Regions from separate parts of the Pseudomonas sp. G3-39 genome, predicted to be linked through region 4. Evidence: predicted binding sites of a transcription regulator. Region 4 holds the regulator's gene; each other region holds the start of a gene.

Region 1 (7,401 bases), 2.0 Mb from region 4:
GCTGAACTCTTCAACTGCGCCGGCCATGCTGGTGATTTCGCCGGACTGCTGCTCCATGCCTTCGTAGGCACCACCGGACAAACCGGACAATGCCTGGGCGCGGCTGTTGACCTCTTCCGAGGAGCGGCGGATGTGTTCGACCATCGTCGACAGCGCCTGGCTCATCTGGTTGAACGCACGGGACAACTGTCCGATCTCGTCGTTGCTCGACACGTTCAGGCGCACGCTCAGATCACCTGCGCCCAGCGCTTCGGCCTGACGCACCAGATCACTCAGCGGCGCCAGTTTGCTGCGCAGCAACCACACCACCGAACCCACCGCCAACAGCATCGCCAGCAGGCTGCCGATGGCCAGTTGCGTGCCGACGCTCCAGGTCACCGCGCGAATCTCGGCTTTCGGCATGCTCGCCACTACCGCCCACGGCCCACCGTCGAACGGTACCGAAACACTGTAGAAATCTTCGTTCTTGTCGCCCCAGAACTGACCTTTGCCAGGGGTCTTGGCCAGAGCGCCAATCACCGTAACCGCCTGATCCAATGCCTGGACACCCGCCGGGGCCACCAACCATCTGTTCTGCTCATCCAGCAGCGCCAGCGAACCGGTCTGGCCGATGCGGAAGCGCTTGAGGTTGTCGAACTGGGCGTTCTGCGCATCGGTGTAATCAAAACCAACGAACAACACCGCAATCACTTTGCCTCTGCCATCGCGCACCGGGGTGTATTGGGTCATGTAGGAACGATCGAACAGCAGCGCGCGGCCGACGTAACCCTGACCCGCCATCAACTTCGCGTAGGCCGGGTGTGCGTGATCGAGCAGAGTACCGATAGCGCGCGTGCCGTCCTGTTTGGTCAACGAGGTGCTGACCCGCACGAAGTCTTCGCCGCTGCGCACGAACAGCGTGGCAACGCCGGCGGTCATCTGCTTGAACTCGTCGACTTCCTTGAAGTTGTTGTTCAACACTTCGCTGCCCAGGTGCAGGCCCGGGGTCTGGGTGCCGGCGACGTTCACCGGTTCATCCGGGTGAATGCTCAGGCCCGCGCTGAAGCGCTTCTCGAACAGCCCGCTCAGGCGCTGGGTGCTTTCGCGCAGCGTGCCGTGGAAAGTGCTCAACTGGTCGGCCAGCAGCCGCGCCTCACTGGCGAGGTGCTCTTCACGGGTGGCGAGGTTGGCGGAATCCAGCGAACGCAGGGCGAACACCGTACTGCCGCTGATGACGATCGCCAGTATCACAGCGAGCGCGAGGCCCAGCTGCGAGGCGATCCGAGCGCGAGGTTGAGACATGGACAGCTCCTGGCCGAACTTGCCGATCCTCCTTGATCGCAGCTCGGATAATTTTCTAATGGGGGTGAATCGTGGATACCTGCACGGCGGTTCCACATGCACGTATTCGGCGGTAAAGCCGAATACTTGAGCGAACAGCAGGGTTATGGCACAAGGCCGGCATTGTGGCGGCTCTAACGTTTCAGCTCAAGCGCTTGACCACCGGCAGCGCCATGGCCCGCACTTCGCCTTGCAGGAAGTCGCTGAGACGGCGCAAACGTTCACCTCCCGGACGGGTTTTTGGCCATACCAGGTAATAATTCAATCCGCTGGCGACCGCGGTCGGCCATGGCAGGCTCAGTCTTCCTTGCGCCACATCTTCGGCGACCATCAGCAAGTCACCCATCGACACACCGTAACCGCGCGCTGCAGCGATCATCCCCAGTTCGAGGGTATCGAACACCTGCCCACCCTTGAGCGACACCTGATCGGACAGGCCCATGTGCTCCAGCCAACTGCGCCAGTCGCGCCGATCCGGGGTCGGGTGCAGCAGTTCGGTGGAGGCCAGGCGTGCGACATCCCACGGCTGGTCATTCAGCAGGTTCGGCGCGCCGACAGGAATCAGCTCTTCGGGAAACAGCAGGCTGGCTTCCCAGTCCGGCGGAAAATGCCCGTCACTGAGCAGCACGGCGCAGTCGAAGGGTTCGTTGTTGAAGTCCACCGAATCCACGTCCATCCACGCACTGGTCAGCTGTACCTCATTGCCGGGCTGTAGGTGACGAAAACGGCTGAGCCGGGCCAGCAGCCAGCGCATGGTCAGGGTCGACGGCGCTTTCATGCGCAGGATGTCGTCTTCGGCGCGCAAGGTGTTGCAGGCGCGCTCCAGCGCCGCAAAACCATCGCGAATGCCGGGCAGCAGCAGCCGCGCCGACTCGGTGAGTTGCAGGTTGCGTCCGCTGCGGTGAAACAGCTTGCAGGCGAAATGCTCTTCCAGCGTCTTGATGTGCCGGCTGACTGCACTCTGGGTGATCGACAACTCCTCGGCCGCCCGGGTGAACGAGCTGTGCCGCGCCGCCGCTTCGAATGCGCGCAGGGCATACAAGGGTGGAAGACGACGGGACATACACAAAGCTCCTTTGGCGGCATCCGGCCAACCCGGCGAGTTCTTCTCATGATGAGTTTTAATCATGCCACCCATCCTTTTTATCCTTTTGTGCAAACCCTGCCAAGCGCCGAGAATCGACGGTCTCTTGTTCCCTCTGATTGATGGGTGGTGATGACCATGCAGCATCCTGTGCGTACCGAACTCTGGGCCATCCTGCGGCTGGCGGGGCCGTTGATTGCTTCGCAGTTGGCGCACATGCTGATGGTGCTGACCGACACCCTGATGATGGCGCGCCTCAGCCCCGAAGCCCTGGCCGGCGGCGGACTGGGGGCAGCGAGTTATTCATTCGTGTCGATTTTCTGCATCGGTGTGATTGCAGCGGTCGGCACGCTGGTGGCGATCCGTCAGGGTGCCGGCGACATCATCGGCGCGGCACGCCTGACCCAGGCCGGGTTGTGGCTGGCGTGGCTGATGGCGCTGGGCGCCGGGTTGCTGCTGTGGAATCTGAAGCCGGTCTTGCTGCTGTTCGGCCAGACCGAAACCAACGTCAACGCCGCTGGACAATTTTTGATCGCTCTGCCCTTCGCCCTGCCCGGCTACCTGAGCTTCATGGCCCTGCGCGGCTTCACCAGTGCGATCGGCCGGGCGACCCCGGTGATGGTCATCAGCCTCGGCGGCACCGTGGCCAACTTCCTGCTCAATTACGCACTGATCACCGGCATGTTCGGCCTGCCGAAACTGGGGTTGACCGGCATCGGTCTGGTCACGGCAATCGTTGCCAACTGCATGGCGCTGGCCCTCGCCTGGCACATTCGCCGGCACCCGGCCTACGACGCCTACCCATTGCGCGCCGGCCTGTCACGACCAAATCGTCAGTACCTGAAAGAACTGTGGCGCCTCGGCCTGCCGATTGGCGGTACCTACGCGGTGGAAGTCGGCCTGTTTGCCTTCGCGGCGCTGTGCATGGGCACCATGGGCAGCACGCAACTCGGCGCACACCAGATCGCCCTGCAGATCGTTTCGGTGGCGTTCATGGTGCCGGCGGGGATGTCCTACGCGATCACCATGCGCGTCGGCCAGCACTACGGCGCCGGGCAACTGAGCGACGCACGGATGTCCGGCCGGGTCGGCATCGTTTTCGGTGCAGTGGTGATGCTGGGTTTCGCCATGGTGTTCTGGCTGTTGCCGAATCAGTTGGTCGGGTTGTTCCTTGATCACAACGATCCGGCCTTTGCCGAAGTGATTCGTCTGGCGGTGAGCCTGTTGGCCGTGGCGGCATGGTTCGAATTGTTTGACGGCACGCAGACCATCGCCATGGGCTGCATCCGTGGGCTCAAGGATGCGAAAACCACGTTTCTGGTCGGCCTTGCTTGTTATTGGTTGATTGGCGCGCCGGCGGCGTGGTGGATGGCGTTCCACCTGAACTGGGGGCCGACGGGCGTCTGGTGGGGTCTGGCGCTGGGCCTGGCCTGCGCGGCGGTGAGCCTGACCCTGGCGTTTGAATGGAAGATGAAGCGGATGATTCAGCGCGAACCGCAATCTCGGGGCTTCAACATCCCTCAACCTGAGTGAGTTTCACCTTGTGGGAGCGAGCCTGCTCGCGAATGCGATCGGTCAGTCAAATTATCTTTGCTGACACACCGCTTTCGCGAGCAAGCCCGCTCCCACAGGGATTCATGCCTAACCCGGAGATTGCGTTCAACTGACGATTTCGAGGGCTGGCTGCTGGCTAGAGCCGAAGGTCAGGTACTCAACCAACTCCGCCAACGGCAACGGCCGGCTGATCAGATAACCCTGCACCTGATCACAGCCAAACCCGCGCAATAACTCCAGTTGCTCCGGGGTTTCCACCCCCTCGGCCACCACTTCCAGATGCAGGTTGTGCGCAAGGTTGATCATCGCGTGCACCAGTTTGCGATTCTCTTCGCGCTGCTCCATGCCGCCGACAAAGCTTTTGTCGATCTTCAGCAAGGTGATCGGCAGGCTGTTGAGGTGCACGAACGAGGAGAACCCGGTGCCGAAGTCATCCAGCGAGAAACGCACACCGAGACGGCCGAGGGCGTCCATGGTCTGTTTGACCAGATCGCTGCGGCGCATGACGGCGGTTTCGGTGAGCTCAAACTCCAGCCACTGCGCCTCGACCCCGCGCTCGGCAATCAGCCGGCTGAGCGTCGGCAGCAACTGGCTGTCCTGAAACTGGCGGAACGACAGGTTGATCGCCATGTGCAGCGCCGGCAGCCCGCGCTCGCGCAGTGCCTGCATGTCGCGCAACGCGCGGGAAATCACCCAGTAGCCCAGCGGCACGATCAGACCGCTCTGCTCGGCCAGCGGCACGAATTCGCTTGGCGGTAGCAGACCGCGCTCGCCATGGCGCCAGCGCACCAGGGCTTCGAGGCCGACGATCTGCCCGTCTGCCAGATTCAGCCGTGGTTGGTAGTGCAGCTCCAGCTCATCGCGGCGCAAAGCCCGGCGCAGCTCACTTTCGAGGTCGGCCATGCTCCGGGCGTTGCGGTTGATGCGTTCGTTGAAGATATGGAAGGTGCAGCCCTGCGTACTCTTGGCCTGCTGCATGGCAATGTGCGCGTGCCACATCAGTGGGTCGGCGCCACCCTGTGCACGGGCATGGGCGATGCCGAGGCTGGAGCCGATCAGCAGGCTTTCGCCATCGACCCAATACGGTTCGGCCAGGGCTTCGGTAATGCGTTCGGCCATCCACTCGGCGCGTTGCGGCGCGCGGCGGGTGTCGATCAGCAAGGCAAACTCGTCGCTGCCCAGCCGCGCCAGTTGATCCCCGGCCTCAAGCTGACTTTTCAGCCGCGCGACGACTTGCAGGATCAAGCGATCGCCGGCCTGATGACCGAGGGCGTCGTTGGCGTGACGGAAGTTGTCGAGATCGAGATGCCCGAGGGCCAGACCACGGCCGTCGTTTTCCGCCAGGCGCGCCGCGAGCAGGGTCTGGAAGCCCTGGCGGTTGGCGATGCCGGTCAGCGGATCCTGTTCGGCCAGGCGTTGCAGGGTGTTTTCGAGGACGCCGCGTTCACGCACATGGCGCAGACAACGGCGCAGCATGCCGGCGTCGAGGGCGTCGAACACCAGCCAGTCACTGACACCAACCGGCGCGGTGACCGGCTCGTGATCCAGCAGCAACACCGTCGGCAGGCTGCAACGGCCCGGTGCCGGCTGCAACGCGGGAACGGTCAACAACACCGCGTGACGATTGTCTTCGAACAGACTGCTGACCGACTCCCAGCTCGGCGCGCTGATCAGCACCGCCGCGCTCCCCATCGGAGCCAGACACTCGCGCAATAACGCTGTCCACGCTGGCTCTTCGGCCAGTAGCAGCAAACGCAAGGGTTCGACAGGCGTAGACAAGCTAGCTCCCTAGACTCTGCAATGATGTGGGCGGGGCATTATGCCGTTGCGATGTTCAATGACAACGATTATCAGAACGTTATTTTGTGTCACGAATGAGAACATTAGCCGCAAAATCACCGTGTATCCTCCGCGAAAGTAACAAAACCGGCAAATTTGAATCGCGTGGTGCGTCACAAGTCGGACAGAGCAGCACAAATCGCTGAGCCTGTTAAAATGCCGGCCCATTTCGTCAACGACTCCCGAATTTTCGTATGTCCCGACTCAATCCCCGGCAGCAAGAAGCCGTGAACTACGTCGGCGGCCCTCTATTGGTGCTCGCCGGCGCTGGCTCCGGCAAGACCAGCGTGATCACCCGCAAGATCGCGCACCTGATCCAGAACTGTGGCATCCGCGCCCAGTACATCGTCGCCATGACCTTTACCAACAAGGCCGCGCGCGAGATGAAGGAGCGGGTCGGCACCCTGCTGCGTGCCGGCGAAGGTCGCGGCCTGACGGTCTGCACCTTCCACAACCTGGGCCTGAACATCATCCGCAAGGAGCATGCGCGGCTGGGCTACAAACCCGGTTTCTCGATCTTTGACGAGACCGACGTCAAAGCCCTGATGACCGACATCATGCAGAAGGAATACGCAGGCGACGACGGCGTCGACGAGATCAAGAACATGATCGGCGCCTGGAAAAACGACCTGATCCTGCCGGCCCAGGCGCTGGAAAACGCGCGAAATCCGAAAGAACAGACTGCCGCCATCGTCTACACCCATTATCAGCGCACGCTCAAGGCGTTCAACGCGGTGGACTTCGACGACCTGATCCTGCTGCCGGTAAAGCTCTTCGAAGAGCACGCCGACATCCTCGAAAAGTGGCAGAACAAGGTGCGTTACCTGCTGGTCGACGAATACCAGGACACCAACGCCAGTCAGTACCTGCTGGTGAAGATGCTGATCGGCAAGCGCAATCAGTTCACCGTGGTGGGCGACGACGACCAGTCGATCTACGCCTGGCGCGGCGCACGGCCGGAAAACCTGATGCTGCTCAAGGATGACTACCCGTCGCTGAAAGTGGTGATGCTCGAGCAGAACTACCGCTCCACCAGCCGCATCCTGCGCTGCGCCAACGTGCTGATCTCGAACAACCCGCACGAATTCGAAAAACAGCTGTGGAGTGAGATGGGCCACGGTGACGAGATCCGCGTGATCCGCTGCCGCAACGAGGACGCCGAAGCCGAGCGCGTGGCCATGGAAATCCTCAGCCTGCACTTGCGTACCGACCGCCCGTACAGCGATTTCGCGATCCTCTATCGCGGCAACTACCAGGCCAAGCTGATCGAACTGAAGTTGCAGCACCACCAGGTGCCGTACCGCCTGAGCGGCGGCAACAGCTTCTTCGGTCGTCAGGAAGTGAAGGACCTGATGGCCTACTTCCGCCTGATCGTGAACCCGGACGACGACAACGCCTTCCTGCGCGTGATCAACGTGCCGCGCCGGGAAATCGGCTCGACCACCCTGGAAAAACTCGGCAACTACGCCACCGAACGCAAGATCTCGATGTACGCCGCGACCGACGAAATCGGCCTGGGCGAGCATCTGGACAGCCGCTTCACCGATCGCCTGTCGCGCTTCAAGCGCTTCATGGACAAGGTGCGCGAGCAGTGTGCCGGCGAA
Region 2 (7,401 bases), 1.2 Mb from region 4:
CTTCCAGCGATGGAGGGAAAAACCTCAGTGGCACCAATACCTACGCCAACGAAGGGCCGATCGGCTTCCGTGGGCAGATAGAGTAACGGCGCCTCCCAGGTCGTGTCCGCCCCTTCACAGATGTGTGAAAGGGCGGATCAGCCGGCTCAGGCCGTCGGCAGGGCCAGGGCCTGGCCCATTTGCACTGGCGAACCCGCCACCAGTTCTTCAGCCCATTTCACTTGATCCGGGCCAAACAGCACGATCGCCGTCGAACCCAGCTTGAAGCGCCCCAGTTCCGCGCCTTTTTCCAGATGAATCGGCGCACGGGCGGCTTCGTCGTAGCGGAAGGTTTTCAGTTCGCGCTTCGGTGGGGTGACCAGACCGGCCCACACGGTTTCGATCGAAGCGACGATCATCGCGCCGACCAGCACCACGGCCATCGGCCCGCGTTCGGTGTCGAAAATGCATGCTACACGCTCGTTGCGGGCGAACAGCTCCGGAACGTTTTCCGCAGTGGTCTGGTTGACCGAGAAGATCCGGCCCGGGATGTAGACCATTTCGCGCAGGGTGCCGGCCAGCGGCATGTGCACGCGGTGGTAATCCTTCGGCGACAGGTAAATGGTGGCGAAGTCGCCGCCCATGAACGGCGCGGCATTCGCCGTGTCACCGCCCAGCAGTTCCAGCACGCTGAAGCTGTGGCCCTTGGCCTGGAACACCCGACCGTGTTCGATCGGGCCGAGCTGGCTGACCGCACCGTCGGCCGGGCTGAGGATCGCGCCCGGGGTCTGATCCAGTGGCCGCGCGCCGTCTTTCAGGGCTCGGGTGAAGAACGCGTTGAAGTGCTCATAGGCGGTCAGGTCTTCGACCAGCGCTTGCGACATGTCCACCTGATAACGCTTGGCGAACCACTGGGTGAAGGCATTCTTGAACCAGCGCACGCGGCACTCGGCGACGCAGCCGGCCAGGCGCGACAGCAGGTGATGAGGCAGCAAGTACTGGCTGAGGATAAACAGACGCTCTTTCATTAGTTGTCCTTAGAACCTTGAATCTCGACAGGCGTGTCAGGGTGGTTGCCCCATTCGCCCCAGGAACCGGCGTAGCCCTTGACCCGCGGATAACCGAGGGACTTGGCCACCAGATAAGTGAAGCCCGACCGGTGATGGGTCTGGCAGTGGGTAATGATTTCTTTGTCCTTGGTGATCCCGAGGTCTTCGAGGATCTGCGGCATGTCCGTGCGAATCCGCAATTGACGCGCCTTGTCCATGCCGGCGGTCCATTCGAAGTTCACCGCGCCGGGGATGTGTCCACCCTTGGCGGCCAGCACTTTCTCACCGGAATATTCCAGCGGCCCGCGTGCGTCCCAGATCGCCAGATCGGCGGCGCCGAGACGGCTTTGCAGGTATTCGCGGGTTGCCGTCGGCTCGTCGTGCAGGGTCAGCGCCACCGGGCCGCCGACCGCAGGCGGCACCTGGATCGACATCGGCATGCCGGCTTCCAGCCACGCCGGCAGACCGCCGTCGAGGTAGTGGTATTTGTCGTGACCGATCACGTCGAGCAGCCAGATGAAACGCCCGGCCCAGCCACCGCCCTCGTCGTCATAGACCACGTAGACCGCGTCTGGACGATGGCCCAACTCACCGAACAACGCCTCCAAATCGGCTTTGGCCGGCAGCAGCCCCGGCGCCGGCGGCTGGCCGAGCTGGGTGCGCTTGGGGTCGACAAAACGTGCGCCGGGCAGATGGCCCTCGGTATAGCGGGCGGCACTGGTCAGGTCCACCAGAATCAGTTCGCTGGCATCCAGCCGAGGGAGCAGGTCGCTCGGTTCGATGACGAGCGGCAAGCCAGAGAAGTCAGACATGTGAGGTCTCCAGAGCACAAAGGGGGGGATTGTAGCGCAGCCTCATCGGCCACGGCTGCTAAAGCTGTGCAGGGCCTTTTCGATGCACTGCGCGGTTTTGCCGAAAGCCTGCACGCTGATGTCGGCGAACGGCCCACCGCCCTGGTCGGCGACGACGATCATGATCACCCGGCCGTTATTGACCAGCGAACGCAGGAACAGATGCTCGCCACGGAACAGCGCACGCAGGCCCGGCGGCAACAATGCGGAAAATTGTGCGTTGTTCTCGGGGTTGATCCGCACCTGTGCCTGTTGTGCGAGCAGGCGCTTCAAGACTTTGCTCTGACTGACGACAAAATTCAGCGCGGCGGCTTCCTTCGGCAAACCGAAGGTCTGGTTGACCCGCAGATTCGATTGCGTGCGGTCGGCCATCAGAATCATCACCCGGCGCATGCCGCTGGCGACCAGCGCATCACGGGCGGCGACGGTCAGGCTCATGGCATTGGTGAAGCGGCTCGGCTCGGCCAGCAGTTCGGCGCATTGCCGGCGCCATTGAGTCAGATCCTCGGCATTCGGCGCCGCCGCCGGCAGCATCCCGGCCGGCAAGCGATGGGTGCCCCATGGCCATAATAATGAAACGGCCGGGTGCCACAGATCGGGCATGGCATGCTGGCGCGCACTGTTGGCGGCTTGCTGGTGCAACTGCTGCTGCACTTCGTCCATCGAGATTTGCAGATAAAGGCTGGTCAGGTACTGCCAGCGCTCGCTGTGCGGACTGTCCCAGGCCTGTTGTGCCGACAGCGCCAGGCCGTTGGCCAGCAACACGGTGTTGGCCGGCTGGTTGAGCCAGCGGCGCAGGGTCGGATCGTCGTCGAGGCGATTCTGCTGGCGCAACGGATGTTCGCTGTCGCGGGCGATGCGCAGAACTTTCACCAGTTCGCGCTGTTCGCTGAGCAGCAGTTTATAACCCTGCTGCACCCAGATCGGCAGGTGCCAGACTTGTACCAGCGCTTCGGCGATCTTCAGCAGGCGCACGCCAAACAGTTGCTTCTCGACCGTGCGCGCCGATTCGCCCTTGTGGATAACCCGCAGCTCCCACTCTTCGAGCAATTCGGGAAACGTCAGCGCCAGCGGCCATAACGGCGACAGAAACAACAGGCTGCCCCAGTGAATGTCCTGCCACAGGCGCGCCAGGCGACTGGCAAAAAAACCGTTGGCCTGTTGTGTCGCGTGCTGGCTGATCATCTGCAGTTGGCGCAAGGCCTTGGGGATCTGCATCTGCGAATCGACGGGCAGACGTACGAGCAATTCTTCGGTACGCGCCAGGCCCAGACGGTTGATCGCCACCTCGAGATTTTCCGCTGGAGCGGCCATGGTGCCATGGGTGTGACGATTTGCCTCACGGATGATGCTCAAGGCCAGCGCCGGGCTGTCCTGCATCAGGTCGGCGATATCGCGCAGCGAGCTGCGGTTGTCACGGATCGCCCGGCAAACCTTGTCGTGCGCCTCTTGCGGCACGGGCAGGCGCACGCCATCGAGCAGTTTGACCCAGCCCTCGAGCGTGGTCGGTTTTGCGTGTGGGACGTTCGTTTCATTAGCCATGTCTGGACGAGATCTTCACTGACTGTAGACGCGCCCGGCATGGGCTAAATTGGCTTTTCGCCTGAACTGGCTATAGTCTGGCGCAGTTTTGCCGATAAGTAGAAGAAGAGATTTTTTAACTTCCGAATATGACCTTGAACCCGACTTAAATAAGTACTTTCTACCTATGGCTAAAATTATCGGCATCATCGTCGTATTCGCGAGCGTGCTCGGCGGATACGTGCTCTCCCACGGCAAAATTGCCGCCCTGATCCAGCCCTTCGAGGTGATGATCATCGGTGGTGCGGCCCTCGGTGCATTCCTCCAGGCCAACCCCGGTTACATGACGATGCACGTGCTCAAGAAATCCCTGAGCATGTTCAGTTCGCGCTTCAGCCACACGTTCTATCTGGAAGTGCTCGGCCTGATCTACGAGATCCTCAACAAGAGCCGCCGCGAAGGCATGATGGCCATCGAAGGCGACATCGAAGACGCTGCCGCGAGCCCGATCTTCGCCAAGTACCCGGCCGTGCTCAAAGACGAACGCATGACCGCGTTCATCTGCGATTACCTGCGCATCATGTCCTCCGGCAACATGGCTCCGCATGAGCTGGAAGGCCTGTTCGACATGGAACTCTACAGCCTCAAGGAAGACCTCGAGCACCCGTCCCATGCGGTGAACGGCATCGCCGACGCCATGCCCGGTTTCGGTATCGTTGCGGCGGTACTGGGTATCGTGGTGACCATGGCGTCGCTGGGTGAAGGCGATCAGAAGTCCATCGGTCTGCACGTGGGTGCGGCACTGGTCGGTACCTTCTTCGGTATTCTCGCGGCCTACGGCTTCTTCGGGCCGTTGGCGCATTCCCTGGCGCACGATGCCAAGGAAGAACTGAACGTCTACGAAGCCATCAAGGCCTCGCTGGTAGCGTCGGCTTCCGGCATGCCGCCATCGCTGGCCGTGGAGTTCGGGCGCAAGGTTCTGTACCCGGCGCACCGTCCAAGCTTTGCCGAGCTGGAACAAGCCGTTCGCGGTCGCTAAGCCATGGAAAATAATCAGCCGATAATCATCAAGCGCGTCAAGCGCATAGCCGGTGGGCACCACGGCGGGGCGTGGAAAATCGCCTTCGCCGACTTCGCCACGGCGATGATGGCGTTCTTCCTGGTGTTGTGGCTGCTGTCCACCGCAACGCCTGAGCAGAAGATCGCCATCGCCGGTTACTTCAAGGACCCGGTCGGCTTCTCCGAAAGTGGCACGCCGTACATCATTGATCTGGGCGGCACGCCGACCCTGGCGCCGGAAAACACCCTCAACCCTGAGGTGAAGTCGCAGCCGCAACCGGACAAGGTCACGGTCGACACCGAGCAGGTCGAAGGCATGGCCGAGCAGGTCGAGAAAGAGCGCCTGGAGCTGTTGCTGCAAGAACTGCAGAACAAGGTCGACGAGAACCCGCAGCTGCAGAAGTTCAAGGATCAGATCCTGTTCGAGATCACCCCGAACGGCTTGCGCATCCAGATCATGGACGCGGAAAACCGGCCGATGTTCGACTCGGGCTCCGCGCGTCTGAAGCCTTACTTCGAAGACATCCTGCTGGCCATGGCCGACACCATCAAAGCGGTGCCGAACAAGATCAGCATCAGCGGCCACACCGACGCCAAGCCGTACACCGGCACCGGCGATTTCGGCAACTGGGAGCTCTCGGCCAACCGTGCCAACGCCGCGCGGCGTGCGCTGGTGGCAGGCAGCTATCCGGATTCGCAGGTGGCGCGGGTCGTCGGTTACGCCTCGTCGGCGCTGTTCGACAAGGAAAACCCGTTCAACCCGGTCAACCGCCGCATCGACATTGTGGTCCTGACCAAAAAGGCCCAGGCCGCCATCGAAGGTTCGCAAGGTGCCGACGCGGCCAAGCCAGCCGCCGAAGGTCAGAACGGCGCCGCTCCGGCGACGCCGGTCGATCCAAACGCGCTGCCGGCGGATCAGCAACCTGTGCCGGCCCATGAGTTGCGCGAACGCTTGAACCTGTTCGACGACGCTGCACCAAAACCGGCAGTGCCGGGGACTGCGGCGCCAGCGCCAACAGCTCCGCCAACAGCTCCGCCAGCCGCTGCACCGGCCCCTGCGCCGAAGCAGTGACCGACAAAAAAGCCGACAGTGATGTCGGCTTTTTTGTGGCTGTCGATTGGCCTCAGAAACCGCGCCGAATCCGGTTCTTCAGTTGTTCATGGAAAAGATCGGCGTTGCGCTTATAGGTGCCGCTGAAGGATTCGTTGCTCGAATCCAGCGTCATCGAGCGCTTGCTCGATACTTCTTCACGATAGGCATCGATGAAGAAATTCAGATCACTGGCCGTGCTCAGCTTCGGCCACTTGTCCAGATACTCCGGCAGCTTTGCCGGCCCGGTGCGGAACGAGCAGATCCGGCGGTTGCTGATCGTCGCTTCGCCGATTTCGAACGGCACCCACCACGACAGCGCGGTTTTCTCCGACACCACCGCCAGCAGGTGCGTGCATTCGGTGATGTTGCGGGTGATCACCCCGGTGATGTCGTCGGTGGTCTGCGACTCCGGGTCCAGCACGTCGAGATAAGTCTTGATGTTGGCCTGCATCAATTGCGCATTGATCGCCATGGCCTGCGGGCGATCAATGTGGCGGTAGCTGATGAATACGGGCATCAGAAGTGTCCTTTTATGGCGAGTTCACGGTAATAGGCGCCGAGCGCCGTGAGGCGGCAGCCCGTGGAGTGAATGGCGGCGTAGTACATGTGCTCGGCATCCACCGGTTCGATCAGGCTGTGGCGATTGCACATTTGCAGTTGCTTGAAAATGTCGCCGTGCTCGGGGTCGAACAGCGCTTCGGTGGGCTCGTAGCTGGGATCGAGTCTGAAAACGAAGCTCGGCTCCGGGAACCAGTCCTTGAGTTTGCGCAGTGTTTCCTCGGCAATCAGCGGCGCGACCTCGCGCAGCGGCACGAACTGCGAGACATTGGTCTTGAATACTGGACGCTGTTCCCAGGCGCCCAGCGCATTGTCGACAAATGAGTAAACGCTACCGGGGGTGACCTTGCCGAGTACGTTGGCAGCGCCACCGTGCAGCGCTTGCAGCAACAGATCCGTGAAGACGCCATGACCGCGACTTTCCAGGGCGTACTGTTCTTTTTTACAGGCCGTGAGAATGGTCACGCCTTCGCCGATCACACTGCTGCCGCCACGCAGATTGCGCATGGCGCCTGCTGCGCCGGCCTGGCAGCAATCGAGAATGATGATTTTGTTCTTGATGTGCGGGGCCTTGTCTGCCCACTCCAGAATGTCGCTGATGCGGATCCCGTCTCCGCCAGGCTGATAGTCCTGGGGAATCAGGAGTCCTTCGTCGATGCTGGTGTCAAACTGACCATGGCCGGCGAAGTACAGCAGTGCCACGTCACAATCGCCTGAGAACAGGCTCTGGATCTGCTGTTTCATGTGGCTGAGCGTGAGTTTTTCTTCGGCTGAAGTCAGCACTTTGCTGCTGAAGTTCGGTCGCCCGTTGGCATGACGCTCCAGCACCGACGCCATGGCCATGGCGTCGTTGTTACAGCCGCTCAAGGGCGAGACGTGGTCGTAGTGGTTGATGCCGATAAACAATCCCTTGCGCATGGTTACACCGCCGTGTGCTGACGGATCGCACCAATGATGCTGTTGGTGTTCCACGCGCACTCGGCGTGCGCCGCCTCACGCACGACGCTGGAAATACGCTCGGCGCCGAACGGCTTGATCGCGATGATCACTTTGCCCATGCGCTTGGCGATCTCGATTTCCTTGTTGATCCACTTGCTGTAAGTCGAATACATCCCGGCCATGATCAGCACCGCCGAGCACGGGCGAATCTTGTTCTCGATGGCTTCTTCGAGTTGCTTGTCGGTCTGCGCGCCCATGATCGGGTTGTGCGGCGGCACGGAAAAATTCTTGAAACTGAAATCCGGTCTGGCGCCGAGCAGGCGTACCAGATTGTCGTGAGCGTGGGCGTAGT
Region 3 (7,401 bases), 1.2 Mb from region 4:
AACCGTAACGGCAGGCTGGTCCTGACCAATCTCACCCGGCGCCTGATGCCGGTGATCCGCTATCCGGTCGGCGACCTCGCCTGCTGGCGTGAACCGGCGGGGACGCCGATGCGCAAGTTCGCCCTGATGGGCCGCAGCATGAACAGCCAGCGCGTGCGGGTGAGCGTGTTGAGTCTGGATACCGGTGATATCGGCGAGCTGGTGCGCAAGATCGCCGCCAGCGATGACTGGCAACTGCTCATCGAACAGCGAGCAAGCAAAGATCTGCTGAGCCTCAAGTGGGTACCCTGCAAGCGAACGGCTGACATCAGCCAGGCAAGCTCAACCCTGCACCGTGCGCTGATCGACCAATACCCGTTGATCGAGAAGCTGCAGTTCGATCAATTGCTGGAGCTGGACGTGATCGCCTGTGCGAACGATGAACTGACCTGTCATCCACGCTCCGGCAAACATCAGCGGGTCGTGGATCGACGGGTTTACGAGCATCCGCAGCAGGGGCAAGCGTGATGGACACGACAATCATCCGCCGCTATCGCGTCGCCGATGCGCCGGCAGTAAGCCGCCTGTTCGAAGAAATCTACGGCGTTCATTATCCTCAACCCCACGTGTATCTGCCCTGGATGATCAGCCAGAACCACAGTGTCGGTCGCTGGCACTCGCTGGTGGCGGTGGTAAACGAGCATATCTGCGGGCATGCCACGTTGTTTCGCCAATCTGGCCGAACCGCACTGGCGGAGCTGGCACTGACCGTGGTGCACCCGGACACTCGCGGGCAAAACATCGCCACCCAGTTGGGTCAGCAACTGCTGATTCATGCCCAGGCGCTGGATTGCCGAGGCGTGACGATCAAACAGGTCACGCATCACCCGTATACGCAGCGCATGGCCGCCGGCCTGGGGTTTCACAGCTGTGGTCTGTTGCCCGATTACGCGCCTTCGCCGTTCGGTGGAACCGGGCGGGAGACGATTGTTGTGGGCCACTGCAGCATCGACGGTTATCGGCGCCCGCTGCCGGCACTCGCCTGGCCGCAGGATTGCCGCGAGCTGATGTCGCGTCTGGAGGCGGTGTTTGGTACCACCGACCATACCGTGCCATGGAAAGGCCCGAAGATCCGCTTCGATCACGTATCCGGGCGCTACGACCTGCTGCTCAAGGCCCTCGATGACAACCTGCTCGAGCAATTGGGACAACTGCCGGCGCACTGGCTGATTTCGATCAGACTCAGACTCGCCCAAGGGTTTTCCAGCGCGCTGCGCAAACTGGCCGATGCCGGTTTCGCTTTCACCGGGATTGTCCCCGATGACCACAGTGACGGCTGGCTGGCACTGTTTCATCGTGGCTACCAGGCCTCCACGCTGAGTCTGCACTGTCCACACATGCAGCACCTGCAGGATCAGGCGCAGCAGGCCGGCGAAAGGTATCAGGACTAAAAACGAAAACGGCCCACCCAATCAATGGGTGGGCCGTGGGTGACCGGCTCAGGCCTTGGACTTGACGCCTTGATCCACCGGTTTCGCCGCGTTGCCTTCACCGTAGGTTTTCAGGTTCTGCAGCACATAGATCGCCTTTTTGTATTCAGGGATCAGGTTCTTGCCGTAGGCATTGCCATTGAGGCCATTGTTCTGAATGGCGTCGAGCTGGGTGGCGAAATACTCCAGCGCATTGAATTTTGCATCAGGGTCTTTGGTCACGCCGAAACGGTCGAACTTGTCGCCGGCATTGAGCAATGTAAAGGAGGTGATGTCGGAAATCAGCCCGCGCTCACGCAGGAAAACACTCAGATTGCTCAGTTGCTTGACCGAGACATTCGCCGGATCGAACCCCTTGATATTTTTGCGCAGGCCTTGCTTATCCATTTCGGCAGTGTTCAGCGCGGTCGGATTGGTGCCGACCTTGGCGAGCATCTGCTGCACCTTGAGGCTTTGCTTGACCTCCTTCTTCGCGCCTGTATTGCGAACCAGCACCCCTGCCTTGCTCTCCCAGCCGCCGACAATGCCGATCGTCATGAGAAGACTCCCTGTGAAATAACCATGAAATGTCCTTGCTGGACTACTTGAATGCCGGGAAGTATCTACCGGCGAACTGGTGGCACCAACCCTTTTAGTGCGGTCGCTTACAATTTTTGTACATTCTCGATACAAATTGCCAGAAGCTCACGGTGCCGCGGTTTCATGGCAGTTTGACGATTGCTCGCGAAGCTTTTTTTGCGCTGGCTGACAAGAGGGTCAAGCCATTTGTATCGGAGTCGACACGCACCTTCCGTCAGCCCGACACTTTCTTGCACCAAAGTACTTAAAGCTTCCCCGTTCGCCGACGATACGCTGGTGTGACCCCGCCGTTTTTCCCTCGACCCCACAATAAGAATCGCAGCTCAAGGACCGGTATCCATGCCCGCATTCCGCACCATTCAGGCTCGCTACACGTTATTTCTGGTTCTGTTCATCCTGCTGCTGTCGGTGCTGACCGTGGTCGGTATCAGCCAATTGGTTGCCCCCAAGCTGCGGCATACCGAAGAACAGGTGGTGCTCAACCGGATTGCCGAAGTCGCCGAACAGATTCAGGGCGAACTGAACAAAGTCCAGGCGCAACAGCGCAGCATCACCCAGACCATTCCCCTGCTCGACAGCGCGGCCATCGACACAGTGTTGCCGGGCCTGGTGGATCAATACGGCGAGCTGAAAGTCTTCGGCGGCGGGATCTGGCCACTGCCGGGTCAGCGTGAGGCCGGGCGCAACAAGTTCAGCACGTTCTGGCACCGCGACGCCTCGGGTAAACTGGCGGTGAATACCTTCTGGAACAGCGACGCGGCGCCCAACTACTACGACCAGAGCTGGTACAAGGGCGGCATGCAGACTCCGCGCGGCCAATGTGCCTGGGCTGCGGCCTATAAAGATGACGCGAGTGCCGAGCCGCGCACCAACTGCGCCATGGCGATCCAGAAAAACGGTGCAGCGTGGGGCGTGTCGACCATCGACGTGACGCTGGGCTTCTTCAACGATCTGGTGGCGCGCAAGGAAAAAGACCTCAACGCCGAAATGCTGATCGTCGAGGCCGACGGCAAGATCATCAGCAACAGCTCGCGCATCAGCGGCCCGATCGTGCTGAAGAACATCAGCGAACTGGCCGCCGGTTCGACCTTCGCCAGTCAGGTCAAGGCCGGCCTGCAAAACCGCGATCAGGCGCAACGCGTCGAGTTCGACAACAACGGCGAAGCCAGCACCTTCTTCATGCGCCCGATCGAAGGCACGCCGTGGTTCCTCGCCACCGCCCTGCCAACGAAAATGCTCACCGCCCAGCGTGACGACGTGCTCAGCAGCCTGAGCCTGTTGCAGATTCCGCTGGTGATCCTGCTGGTGTTGTTGCAGGTGTATGCGATCCGCCAACTGGTGTCGCGGATGAAAGCGCTGAAGGCCAACATCGACTTGCTGTCCAGCGGCGATGCCGACCTGACCCGGCGCATCACCATCCGTGCCGAAGACGAACTGGGCGCCATCGGCCACTCGGTCAACACCTTTATTGCCTACCTGCAGAACATGATCGGTGAAGTCACCCAGGCCACCGGCGCCATGGCTTCGAGCCTGGACGACCTGCAGCGTACGTCGGCCAACACCAGCCAGATTCTGCTGCGCCACGCTTCGGAAACCGATCAGACCGTTACCGCCATCACCGAAATGAGTTCGACGGCCGAAAGCGTTGCGCAGAATGCCGCTGAAACCGCTGCGTTCACCCAGCGCGCCAACGAAAACGCCGATCGCTCACGGGTGGTGGTCGGTGAAGCGACCAACAGCGTGGTGGCCTTGATCGACGAAGTGGCCAGCGCCACCCAGAAAGTCGAGAACATGCAGCAGGACGCGCAGCGCATCACCGAGATTCTCGGGGTGATCGGCGCAATCGCCGGGCAGACCAACCTGCTGGCGCTCAACGCCGCCATCGAAGCCGCCCGGGCCGGTGAACAGGGTCGCGGCTTTGCCGTGGTCGCCGACGAAGTCCGCGCCCTCGCCGCTCGCACCCAGGCCAGCACCTCGGAAATCAACGAGATGTTGACCCGCCTGACCCAAGGCGTGAGCTCGTCGGTCAGCGCCATGGAAAACACCCAGGCCAGCTGCCAGTCCGCCGCCGACGCCACGGCGCGGGTCAACACCGGTCTGGATGAAATGGCCGGCTCGGTCAGCCACATCAACAGCCTCAGCACGCAGATCGCTACCGCTGCCGAACAGCAGAGTGCGGTCACCGAAGAGATCAACCGCAGCATGGTGCAGATCCGGCACATGGTCGAAGAACTGGTGCACAGCGGCCAGGCCAGCGAACTCAACACCCGCCAGTTGCTGGAAGCCAACAACCGGGTGAGCGCGATCATGGGGCGGTTCAAGGTTCGTTGAGCCTGACAGATTTGTAATCTCCCGCTCAGCAGGCTGTCAGGCTTGATCCAGGATCATCCTGCCAGCCTGCCTTGTATCAACTTGAAACACTCCGTTGATGCCCGGCAGGATAATCCGGTCAAAATACTTTCCTTTTTGACCGTCATCCTTGTCGAGAGCCCACCATGCGAACCTCCCTGCGACTGGCCGCCCTCAGCGCCCTGCTCCTGTCCTCCCTGGCCCAGGCCGCCGAGCTGATCCCGATCGAAGTGCACCGCGACGCCAATTGCGGCTGCTGCAAGAAATGGATCAGCCACCTCGAAGCCAACGGCTTCAAAGTCGAAGACCATGTCGAACGCGACATGAGCAGCTTCAAGCAGCAACACGGCGTGCCACCCCGCCTGGGCTCGTGCCATACCGCGCTGATCAACGGCAAGTTCGTCGAAGGCCACGTGCCGGCGGAACAAGTGCTGGCCCTGAGCAAGCGCGACGATCTGCTGGGTATCGCCGCACCGGGCATGCCCATGGGTTCGCCAGGCATGGAAATGGACGGTATGAGCGATGCCTATCAAGTGATCGGCCTGAAAAAGGACGGCACGGATGTGGTGGTGGCAGACTACCCGGCGCATTGATGGCTGCCGGTTATGTCGGGCTGTTCGCGGCGGCGTTCGGCGCTGCGACGCTGTTGCCGCTGCAATCCGAAGCGCTGCTGGTCGGGCTGATCGCCAGCGACCGTTACTGGCTCTGGGGCCTGCTGGGCGTGGCGACGCTGGGCAATGTCCTCGGTTCGCTGGTCAACTGGTGGCTGGGGCGCGGCCTCGAACGCTTTCAGGATCGACGCTGGTTCCCCGTCAGCCCGAACCACATGGCCACCGCGCGCAAACACTACGAGCGCTATGGTCACTGGTCGCTGCTACTGAGTTGGCTGCCGGTGATCGGCGATCCCCTGACCCTGATCGCCGGCGTCATGCGCGAGCCGCTCGGGCGCTTTCTGCTGATCGTCACGCTGGCCAAAGCTGCGCGTTACGCCGTGGTGGCGATGCTGACCCTGGGCTGGCTGGGTTGAACATTCCGGCCATCGCGTTGCCTGTGGTTAACGTCGCCCTAATCCGGGCGTTCCAGCATCGGCCGATTTCCATGGAGTTTGCCCTTATGTCCGTCACGCTATCCCGCTGGCTGCCCGGCCTGGTCCTGACTGCTGCGCTGCCGCTGTTCGCCCACGCTGCCGCGCCCACTGAAACTGCACCCGCCGATGGCCAGACCTATGGCCCGGAGCTGCAAGGTTTCCAATACCCCTACACGCTCAAACACTTTGCCTTTCAGTCCCAGGGTAAATCCCTGCAAATGGGTTACATGGACGTCGCCGCCCACGGCAAGGCCAACGGGCGCACCGTGGTGCTGATGCACGGCAAGAATTTTTGCGCCGCCACCTGGGACAGTTCGATCAAGGCCTTGAGCGAGGCCGGTTATCGGGTCGTCGCGCCTGATCAGATCGGCTTCTGCACCTCCAGCAAACCCGATCACTACCAGTACAGCTTCCAGCAACTGGCGACCAACACCCAACAGCTGCTCAAGGCCCTCGGCATTCAGAAAGCCACCCTGCTCGGCCATTCCACCGGCGGCATGCTCGCCACTCGCTTCGCGCTGCTGTTCCCGGATCAGGTCGAACAACTGGCGCTGGTCAATCCGATCGGCCTGGAAGACTGGAAAGCCCTCGGCGTGCCGTATCGCACCGTTGATCAGTGGTATCAGCGCGAACTCAAAGTCACCGCCCAAGGCATTCGCGACTACGAGCGCAACACCTATTATGACGGGCGCTGGAAACCCGAATTCGACCGCTGGGTCGACATGCTCGCCGGCCTGAGCAATGGCCCGGGCAAAACCCAGGTGGCGTGGAACTCCGCGCTGATCTACGACATGATCTTCACCCAACCGGTGTACTACGAGTTCAAGGACCTGAAGATGCCGACCCTGCTGTTGATCGGCACGTCCGACACCACGGCCATCGGCAAGGACCTCGCGTCCCCCGAGGTCAAGGCGAAAATCGGCCACTATGAGGTGCTCGGCAAGCAGGTCGCCAAGCTGATTCCACAATCGACACTGGTGGAATTCCCCGGCCTCGGCCACGCGCCGCAGATGGAAGAACCGGCGAAGTTTCACCAGGCCTTGCTCGGCTGGCTGAACAACACCAATCCCGTTCGTTGATGAGGTAAGGCTGATGGCGGTGCAGATTGCAGTGATCGATGACTGGCAGGACGTGGCACGGGACGTGGTCGACTGGTCGGTGCTCGACAGCATTGGCGAAGTGACGTTTGTGCATGACTACCCGGCAGACAACGCCACACTGGCCGAGCGACTGGGCCAGTACCAGGTGATCTGCGTGATGCGCGAGCGCACGCGTTTCGACCAGGACCTGCTGCAGCGCCTGCCCAACCTCAAGCTGCTGGTCACCGGCGGCATGCGTAACGCAGCGCTGGACATGCCGGCGGCCGCCAGCCTCGGGATCAAGGTCTGCGGCACCGACAGCTACAAACACGCGGCGCCGGAACTGACCTGGGCCTTGATCATGGCGGCCACGCGCAATCTGCTGAACGAAGCCAATTCCCTGCGCGCCGGTGGCTGGCAGCAAGGGCTGGGCGGTGACCTGCACGGCAAGACGTTGGGCATCCTCGGTCTGGGCAGCATCGGCCAGAAGGTCGCGCAATTCGGCCAGGTGTTCGGCATGCGCGTGATTGCCTGGAGCGAAAACCTCACCGCCGAACGCGCACAGCAGGCCGGCGTGACCTACGTCAGCAAGCAGGAATTGTTCGAACAGGCCGACGTGCTCTCGGTGCATCTGGTACTCAGCGAGCGCAGCCGCGGGCTGGTCGACGCACAGGCGCTGGACTGGATGAAACCCACCGCGCTGCTGGTCAACACCGCCCGTGGGCCGATCGTCGATGAAGCGGCGCTGATCAAGGCGTTGCAGAAACAGAAGATCGCCGGCGCGGCGCTGGATGTATTCGATCAGGAGCCGCTGCCTGAACTGCACCCGTTTCGCACA
Region 4 (7,401 bases):
TGGCCTGGAATCAGCTGCAAGGCAGCCGTCCGGCGCAAGCCAATCTGTATCGTCGTCTGCAACGCATCGGTCTGTCCGGGCCGTTGTCGCGCGATCTGCTGGCGATGATCACCGATATTGAAGAACCACGTCAGGCTTGGCGCATGCTGCTCGCGCACCTGGCGCGGATGATTGCCGTACCGGAAGTCGAGCCGCTGGAAGAGGGCGGGGTGATTGCCATGGTCGGCCCGGCCGGCATGGGCAAGACCACCACCCTGGCCAAACTCGCTGCGCGCTACGTGCTCAAGTACGGCGCGCAGAATGTCGCGCTGGTCAGCATGGACAGTTTCCGCATCGGTGCGCAGGAACAACTGAAGACGCTGGGGCGGATTCTCAACGTGCCGGTGACCCACGTCGATCCGGGCCAGTCGCTGGTGCAGGCGCTCGACCCGCTGCTGCGCAAACGCGTGGTGCTGATCGATACCGCCGGCTTGCAGGCCAGCGATCCGGCTTTGCGCATGCAGCTGGAAAGTCTGGCCGGGCGTGGCATCCGTTCAAAAAATTATCTGGTGCTGGCAACCACCAGCCAGAAACAGGTTCTAACCGCCGCGTACCACAGTTACAAGCGTTGCGGGCTAGCCGGCTGCATCCTGACTAAACTGGATGAGACGGCCAGCCTTGGCGAAGTGTTGAGCCTGGCGATCAGTCATGAACTGCCGGTCGCGTACCTGACCGATGGCCCACGGATTCCGGATGATCTGCATCTGCCGCGCCGTCATCAACTGGTCAGCCGCGCCGTCAGCGTGCAAATGCAGGAAGAACCCAGCGAAGAAGCCATGGCTGACATGTTCGCTGATATCTACCACAGCCCGACCAAGCAGGTTGGCTGAGGTAATGAACCGTTTTTGTACCTACATCGATGGTCTGCCATGCATTGTTCCGGTTGAGAACGCGCAGCCAGTAATGTGGCCTCCGTCTATGCAAGACAAGGTAAAGAAATAACATGGGCAGCATGCATCCCGTACAGGTGATCGCGGTGACCGGCGGCAAAGGTGGCGTCGGCAAGACTAACGTGTCAGTGAACTTGTCTCTGGCGCTGGCAGAGCTTGGCCGTCGGGTCATGCTGCTGGACGCCGATCTGGGGCTGGCGAACGTCGACGTTCTGCTGGGACTGACCCCCAAACGTACTCTGGCCGATGTGATCGAAGGTCGCTGCGAACTGCGCGACGTGCTGTTGCAGGGGCCCGGCGGGATCCGCATCGTGCCGGCCGCTTCCGGCACCCAAAGCATGGTGCACCTGAGCCCGGCGCAACATGCCGGTCTGATTCAGGCCTTCAGCGACATCGGCGACAACCTCGATGTGCTGGTGATCGACACCGCTGCGGGTATTGGTGACTCGGTAGTCAGTTTTGTCCGCGCCGCGCAGGAAGTGTTGCTGGTGGTCTGCGACGAGCCGACCTCGATCACCGACGCCTACGCGCTGATCAAACTGCTCAACCGCGACTACGGCATGAACCGCTTCCGCGTGCTGGCCAACATGGCGCAGAGCCCGCAGGAAGGGCGCAACCTGTTCGCCAAGTTGACCAAGGTCACGGATCGCTTCCTCGACGTCGCCTTACAATACGTCGGCGCCGTGCCGTACGACGAAAGCGTGCGCAAGGCAGTGCAGAAGCAGCGAGCGGTCTATGAAGCCTTTCCGCGTTCCAAGTGCGCGCTGGCGTTCAAGGCGATCGCGCAGAAGGTCGATACCTGGCCGCTGCCTGCCAACCCGCGCGGCCACCTTGAGTTTTTCGTCGAGCGCCTCGTGCAGCAAACAGCAGGGCCTGTGTTATGACCGCGAGCGGTATGAACTACTACAAGAAGTCGGCACGTGACGCGCAGTACGAGTTGATCGAGCGTTACGCGCCACTGGTCAAGCGCATTGCCTATCACTTGCTGGCGCGCTTGCCGGCGAGTGTGCAGGTTGAAGACCTGATTCAGGCCGGGATGATCGGCCTGCTCGAAGTCTCGACCAAATATGACGCCAGCAAAGGCGCCAGTTTCGAAACGTACGCGGGCATCCGGATCCGCGGCGCGATGCTCGATGAAGTGCGCAAAGGGGATTGGGCACCGCGCTCGGTTCACCGCAATACCCGTATGGTCAGCGATGCCATTCGCTCAATTGAAGCTAAAACCGGCCGTGACGCTAAAGATCACGAGGTTGCGGCCGAACTCCAATTGAGTCTCGACGATTACTACGGGATTTTGAATGACACCCTGGGCAGCCGGCTGTTCAGTTTCGACGACCTGTTGCAGGACGGCGAACACGAAGGGCTGCACGAGGATGGCGCCAGTGCTCATCTTGAGCCGTCACGCGATCTGGAAGATGAACGCTTCCAGGCGGCGCTGGCGGACGCGATTGCCAATTTGCCGGAGCGTGAGCGACTGGTGTTGGCGCTGTACTACGACGAAGAGCTGAACCTCAAGGAGATCGGTGAAGTCCTTGGCGTCAGTGAATCGCGGGTCAGCCAGTTACACAGCCAGTGCGCGGCCCGTTTGCGGGGGCGTTTGGGGGAGTGGCGAGCGCGCTGAAGGCAGTGTGGGGACACTGCGAACGAGGCTGGTGCGGTGAGAACGGCACCGGTCTTGCTCTGTTGTGCTCCAGACAGTCTTCGAGTGCTGCGCCGATTGATTGAAGTGGCGCGTCCAGGTGCTGGGCGCGTTTAAGACTGCTTGGAGGTCGAATTGAACAAAGACATGAAAATCCTCATCGTTGATGACTTCTCAACGATGCGGCGGATCATCAAGAACCTGCTGCGCGATCTCGGGTTCACCAACACCGTCGAGGCCGACGATGGCACTACCGCCATTCCGGTACTCAACAGCGGCAGCATCGACTTTCTGGTAACGGACTGGAACATGCCGGGCATGACCGGTATCGACTTGCTGCGCCACGTGCGTGCCGATGAAAAACTCAAGCATCTGCCGGTGCTGATGGTGACCGCTGAAGCCAAGCGCGAGCAAATCATCGAGGCCGCTCAGGCTGGTGTGAACGGCTACGTGGTCAAACCTTTCACGGCTCAGGCGTTGAAAGACAAAATCGAGAAGATTTTCGAACGCATCGGCTGATGACGCGCGGGGGAGCTATGGAGCATAACGAATCTTCACAGGGCGATTTCGAGTCGACCCTGAAAAAACACGCGGTCGAACTGGTCGAGAGCCTTGAAAAAGGCAGGTTCGGCGACGCTGTGCAACTGATCCATGAGCTCAATCAGACCCGTGACCGCGGCCTGTATCAGGAAGTGGGCAAGCTCACACGCGAACTGCACAGTGCGATCGTCAATTTCCAGATCGATCCGCACATGCCGCAGGCCGAGGAAGTGTCGCAAATCACCGACGCCACCGAACGCCTGGGCTATGTGGTCAAGCTGACCGAAGCCGCGGCCAACCGCACCATGGATCTGGTGGAAAGCGCCACCCCGGTGGTCAATGGCCTGGCTGAAGAAGCCCAGGCTCTGAGCACCGATTGGGGCCGCTTCATGCGTCGTGAAGTCGGAGCTGAAGAGTTCCGCGAGCTGGCGCGCCGGGTCGACGGTTTTCTGTCACGCAGCAGCACGGACAACCGTGCGGTGTCGAGCAACCTCAACGACATCCTGCTGGCTCAGGATTACCAGGACCTCACCGGTCAAGTGATCAAGCGTGTGACCCAGCTGGTCACCGAAGTCGAAAGCAATTTACTCAAACTCGTCCTCATGGCCAGTCAGGTTGACCGCTTTGCGGGCATCGAGCACGACCGTGCCGCGATGCTTGCAGAAAAAGATCCACAAAAACATCTCTCGCAGGGTGAAGGTCCGCAGATTCATGCCGATAAACGAGAAGACGTTGTGTCCGGTCAGGACGATGTGGACGATTTGTTATCCAGCCTCGGATTCTAGTGTTTTGGAATTTTAGGTTTTTTGGGTTTTTAGACCTGTAGGAGCACCCCATTAATGAGCTTCGGCGCCGATGAAGAGATCCTTCAGGATTTCCTGGTTGAGGCCGGCGAGATTCTTGAGCAACTGTCCGAACAACTGGTCGAGCTGGAAAGCCGCCCGGATGACGCAGATCTGCTCAACGCAATTTTTCGCGGTTTCCACACTGTAAAAGGGGGCGCCGGCTTCCTTCAGCTCAACGAGCTGGTGGAGTGCTGTCACATCGCCGAAAACGTGTTCGACATCCTGCGCAAGGGTGAGCGGCGCGTTGATGCAGAACTGATGGACGTGGTGCTTGAAGCGCTGGACGCGGTGAACAGCATGTTCAGCGAAGTCCGTGAACGTGCACCGATCACTGCTGCAACCCCGGAACTGCTGGCCGCCCTGGCGCGTCTGGCCGAACCGCAAACGGCCGACGAAGCTCCGGCTTCGCCAGTGGCCGAGATGATCGAAGAACTGGTCGTCGAAGGCGATTCGAGCGATTCGGGCGACATCACCGATAACGAATTTGAACAGCTGCTGGATTCGCTGAACGCCGTCAAGGCCGAAGCCGAAGCCCCGGCCGCTGCTGCACCTGCGCCGGCTGCCGATGCGGCCGCCAGCGATGAAATCACCGACGCCGAATTCGAGTCGTTGCTCGATCAACTGCACGGCAAAGGCCAGTTCGCGCCAGACGCCGTCGCACCGACCGAGGCCGCTCCAGCGGCACCGGCGGCGGGCGACAGCTCGGACATCACCGACGACGAATTCGAAGCACTGCTCGATCAGTTGCATGGCAAGGGCAACTTTGCCGTGGAAGCGCTGGAGTCGGCGATCGCCTCGGCACCGGTTGCGCCTGCCGCACCGGCGGCCGCCGCTGCCGGCAGCGATCTGATCAGCGATCACGAATTCGAATCGCTGCTCGACGAGTTGCACGGCAAAGGCAAGTTCACCGACGTTGGCGCCGCTGCTGCGGGCACCGCGTCGACTGTGGCCGCGCCTGCCGCCAAGGCTGCTGCCGCTCCGGCTGCTGCGCCGAAGGCTGCTCCCAAGCCTGAGCCGAAAGCCGAAGCGCCAAAACCTGCTGCCGCTGCTGCGCCGGCGCCGGCCCGCGCCGCAGCTGCTCCGCCGCCGGAAAAACCGGCGAGCGAAGCCGAGACCACTGTGCGGGTCGATACCGCGCGTCTCGACGAAATCATGAACATGGTCGGCGAGCTGGTGCTGGTGCGTAACCGTCTGGTGCGCCTGGGTCTCAACAGCGGCGACGAAGCCATGTCCAAGGCCGTGTCGAACCTCGACGTGGTCACGGCTGACTTGCAGACCGCGGTGATGAAGACCCGGATGCAGCCGATCAAGAAGGTCTTCGGGCGCTTCCCGCGTCTGGTTCGCGACCTCGCGCGTCAGCTGAAGAAAGAGATCAATCTGGAACTGGTGGGTGAAGAAACCGACCTCGACAAAAACCTTGTCGAGGCCCTGGCCGACCCGTTGGTCCACTTGGTGCGCAACGCGGTCGACCACGGCATCGAATCGCCGGAAGAACGCGAAGCTTCGGGCAAGGCCCGTGGCGGTCGCGTGGTGCTGGCCGCCGAGCAGGAAGGCGATCACATCCTGTTGTCGATCTCCGACGACGGCAAGGGCATGGACCCGAACGTCCTGCGTTCGATCGCGGTAAAACGCGGTGTGATGGACAAGGACGCGGCCGATCGCCTGAGCGATACCGAGTGCTACAACCTGATTTTCGCCCCGGGTTTCTCGACCAAGACCGAGATCTCCGACGTGTCCGGCCGCGGTGTCGGCATGGACGTGGTGAAGACCAAGATTTCCCAGCTCAACGGTTCGATCAACATCTACTCGACCAAGGGCCAGGGCTCGAAGATCGTCATCAAGGTGCCGCTGACGCTTGCGATCATGCCGACCCTGATGGTGATGCTCGGCAATCAGGCGTTTGCGTTCCCGTTGGTCAACGTCAACGAAATCTTCCACCTCGACCTGTCGACCACCAACGTGGTGGATGGCCAGGAAGTGGTGATCGTGCGGGACAAGGCGCTGCCATTGTTCTACCTCAAGCGCTGGCTGGTCAGCTCCGCCGCTCACGAAGAGCAGCGCGAAGGCCATGTGGTGATCCTTTCGGTGGGCACCCAGCGGATCGGCTTCGTCGTCGATCAACTGGTCGGCCAGGAAGAAGTGGTCATCAAGCCATTGGGCAAAATGCTGCAGGGCACTCCGGGCATGTCCGGCGCCACCATCACCGGTGACGGCCGCATCGCGCTGATTCTCGATGTTCCAAGCATGCTCAAGCGTTACGCGACGAAGCGTATTTGAATCCGGGGCAGCGGGGCGACGACGTCCCGCTGCACCTAATGGAGTGTTTATGGCAGTCAAAGTCCTGGTGGTGGACGATTCGGGTTTTTTCCGCCGCCGCGTCTCGGAAATTCTTTCAGCGGATCCGAGCATCCAGGTGGTCGGCACGGCCACCAACGGTAAAGAGGCGATCGATCAGGCCCTGGCCCTCAAGCCGGACGTGATCACCATGGACTACGAGATGCCGATGATGGATGGCATCACGGCGGTGCGGCACATCATGCAGCGCTGCCCGACCCCGGTGTTGATGTTCTCCTCGCTGACCCACGAAGGCGCCCGGGTCACCCTGGATGCACTGGACGCCGGCGCGGTGGATTTCCTGCCGAAGAATTTCGAAGACATCTCGCGCAACCCCGAGAAGGTCAAGCAACTGCTGTGCGAGAAGGTCCACAGCATCTCGCGCAGTAATCGTCGTTTCAGTGCCTACAGTGCGCCGGCTCCGGCCGCTGCACCGACGCCTGCGCCAGCCCCGGCGGCATCGAGCTTCAGCAGCCACAGCGCTGCTGCTCCAACGCGTCCGGCGCCTGCTCCGGCACCTGCTCGTGCGCCAGCCGCCAGCGCGTCGTCGCCGGCACCAAAGCGCAAAGCCTACAAACTGGTTGCCATCGGTACCTCGACCGGCGGCCCGGTTGCCCTGCAACGGGTGCTGACTCAATTGCCGGCGAACTTCCCGGCGCCGATCGTGCTGATCCAGCACATGCCCGCGGCGTTCACCAAGGCGTTTGCCGAGCGTCTGGACAAGCTGTGCCGCATCAGCGTCAAGGAAGCCGAGGATGGCGACATCCTGCGTCCGGGCCTGGCGCTGCTGGCTCCGGGTGGCAAGCAGATGATGATCGACGGCCGTGGCGCGGTGAAAATCCTGCCGGGCGACGAGCGTCTGAATTACAAGCCGTGCGTGGACATCACTTTCGGTTCCGCAGCCAAGTCCTACGGTGACAAAGTTCTGGCGGTGGTCCTCACCGGCATGGGCGCCGACGGCCGCGAAGGCGCGCGTCTGCTCAAGCAGGGCGGCAGCTCGGTATGGGCCCAGGACGAAGCAAGCTGCGTGATCTACGGCATGCCGATGGCCATCGTCAAAGCCGATCTGGCTGACGCGGTCTACGGCCTGGACGACATCGGCAAGCACATCGTC

Evidence for each region. Region 4 encodes FliA, which starts transcription of late flagellar genes. Its sites were predicted from a motif close to CTAAAGTTTNNNNNNNNNNNGCCGNTAA; they were not measured.
Region 1: a site for FliA is predicted at 1,385-1,412, ahead of ACOYXG_RS26085 (methyl-accepting chemotaxis protein). Genes of this name have one in related genera too.
Region 2: a site for FliA is predicted at 3,492-3,519, ahead of motA (flagellar motor stator protein MotA). Genes of this name have one in related genera too.
Region 3: a site for FliA is predicted at 2,293-2,320, ahead of ACOYXG_RS12480 (methyl-accepting chemotaxis protein). Genes of this name have one in related genera too.

The regions. Positions count from the first base shown of each region.
Region 1 is NZ_CP186497.1:5,760,677-5,768,077, forward strand. It holds gene ACOYXG_RS26085 (methyl-accepting chemotaxis protein) at 1-1,281, opposite strand, end outside; gene ACOYXG_RS26090 (LysR substrate-binding domain-containing protein) at 1,463-2,383, opposite strand; gene ACOYXG_RS26095 (NorM family multidrug efflux MATE transporter) at 2,543-3,937, shown strand; gene ACOYXG_RS26100 (putative bifunctional diguanylate cyclase/phosphodiesterase) at 4,064-5,737, opposite strand; gene rep (DNA helicase Rep) at 5,992-7,401, shown strand, end outside.
Region 2 is NZ_CP186497.1:485,411-492,811, forward strand. It holds gene ACOYXG_RS02155 (lectin OAA family protein) at 1-86, shown strand, start outside; gene asd (archaetidylserine decarboxylase) at 147-1,007, opposite strand; gene rhdA (thiosulfate sulfurtransferase) at 1,007-1,840, opposite strand; gene ACOYXG_RS02170 (HDOD domain-containing protein) at 1,883-3,421, opposite strand; gene motA (flagellar motor stator protein MotA) at 3,588-4,439, shown strand; gene motB (flagellar motor protein MotB) at 4,443-5,531, shown strand; gene ACOYXG_RS02185 (toll/interleukin-1 receptor domain-containing protein) at 5,584-6,069, opposite strand; gene ACOYXG_RS02190 (caspase family protein) at 6,069-7,028, opposite strand; gene ACOYXG_RS02195 (TIR domain-containing protein) at 7,031-7,401, opposite strand, start outside.
Region 3 is NZ_CP186497.1:2,820,260-2,827,660, reverse strand. It holds gene ACOYXG_RS12495 (phenylacetate--CoA ligase family protein) at 1-507, shown strand, start outside; gene ACOYXG_RS12490 (GNAT family N-acetyltransferase) at 507-1,430, shown strand; gene ACOYXG_RS12485 (hypothetical protein) at 1,479-2,006, opposite strand; gene ACOYXG_RS12480 (methyl-accepting chemotaxis protein) at 2,388-4,379, shown strand; gene ACOYXG_RS12475 (DUF411 domain-containing protein) at 4,544-4,990, shown strand; gene ACOYXG_RS12470 (YqaA family protein) at 4,990-5,424, shown strand; gene ACOYXG_RS12465 (alpha/beta fold hydrolase) at 5,511-6,563, shown strand; gene ACOYXG_RS12460 (D-2-hydroxyacid dehydrogenase family protein) at 6,577-7,401, shown strand, end outside.
Region 4 is NZ_CP186497.1:1,651,582-1,658,982, forward strand. It holds gene flhF (flagellar biosynthesis protein FlhF) at 1-869, shown strand, start outside; gene fleN (flagellar synthesis regulator FleN) at 983-1,813, shown strand; gene fliA (RNA polymerase sigma factor FliA) at 1,810-2,550, shown strand; gene ACOYXG_RS07470 (chemotaxis response regulator CheY) at 2,716-3,087, shown strand; gene ACOYXG_RS07475 (protein phosphatase CheZ) at 3,105-3,893, shown strand; gene ACOYXG_RS07480 (chemotaxis protein CheA) at 3,948-6,230, shown strand; gene ACOYXG_RS07485 (protein-glutamate methylesterase/protein-glutamine glutaminase) at 6,280-7,401, shown strand, end outside.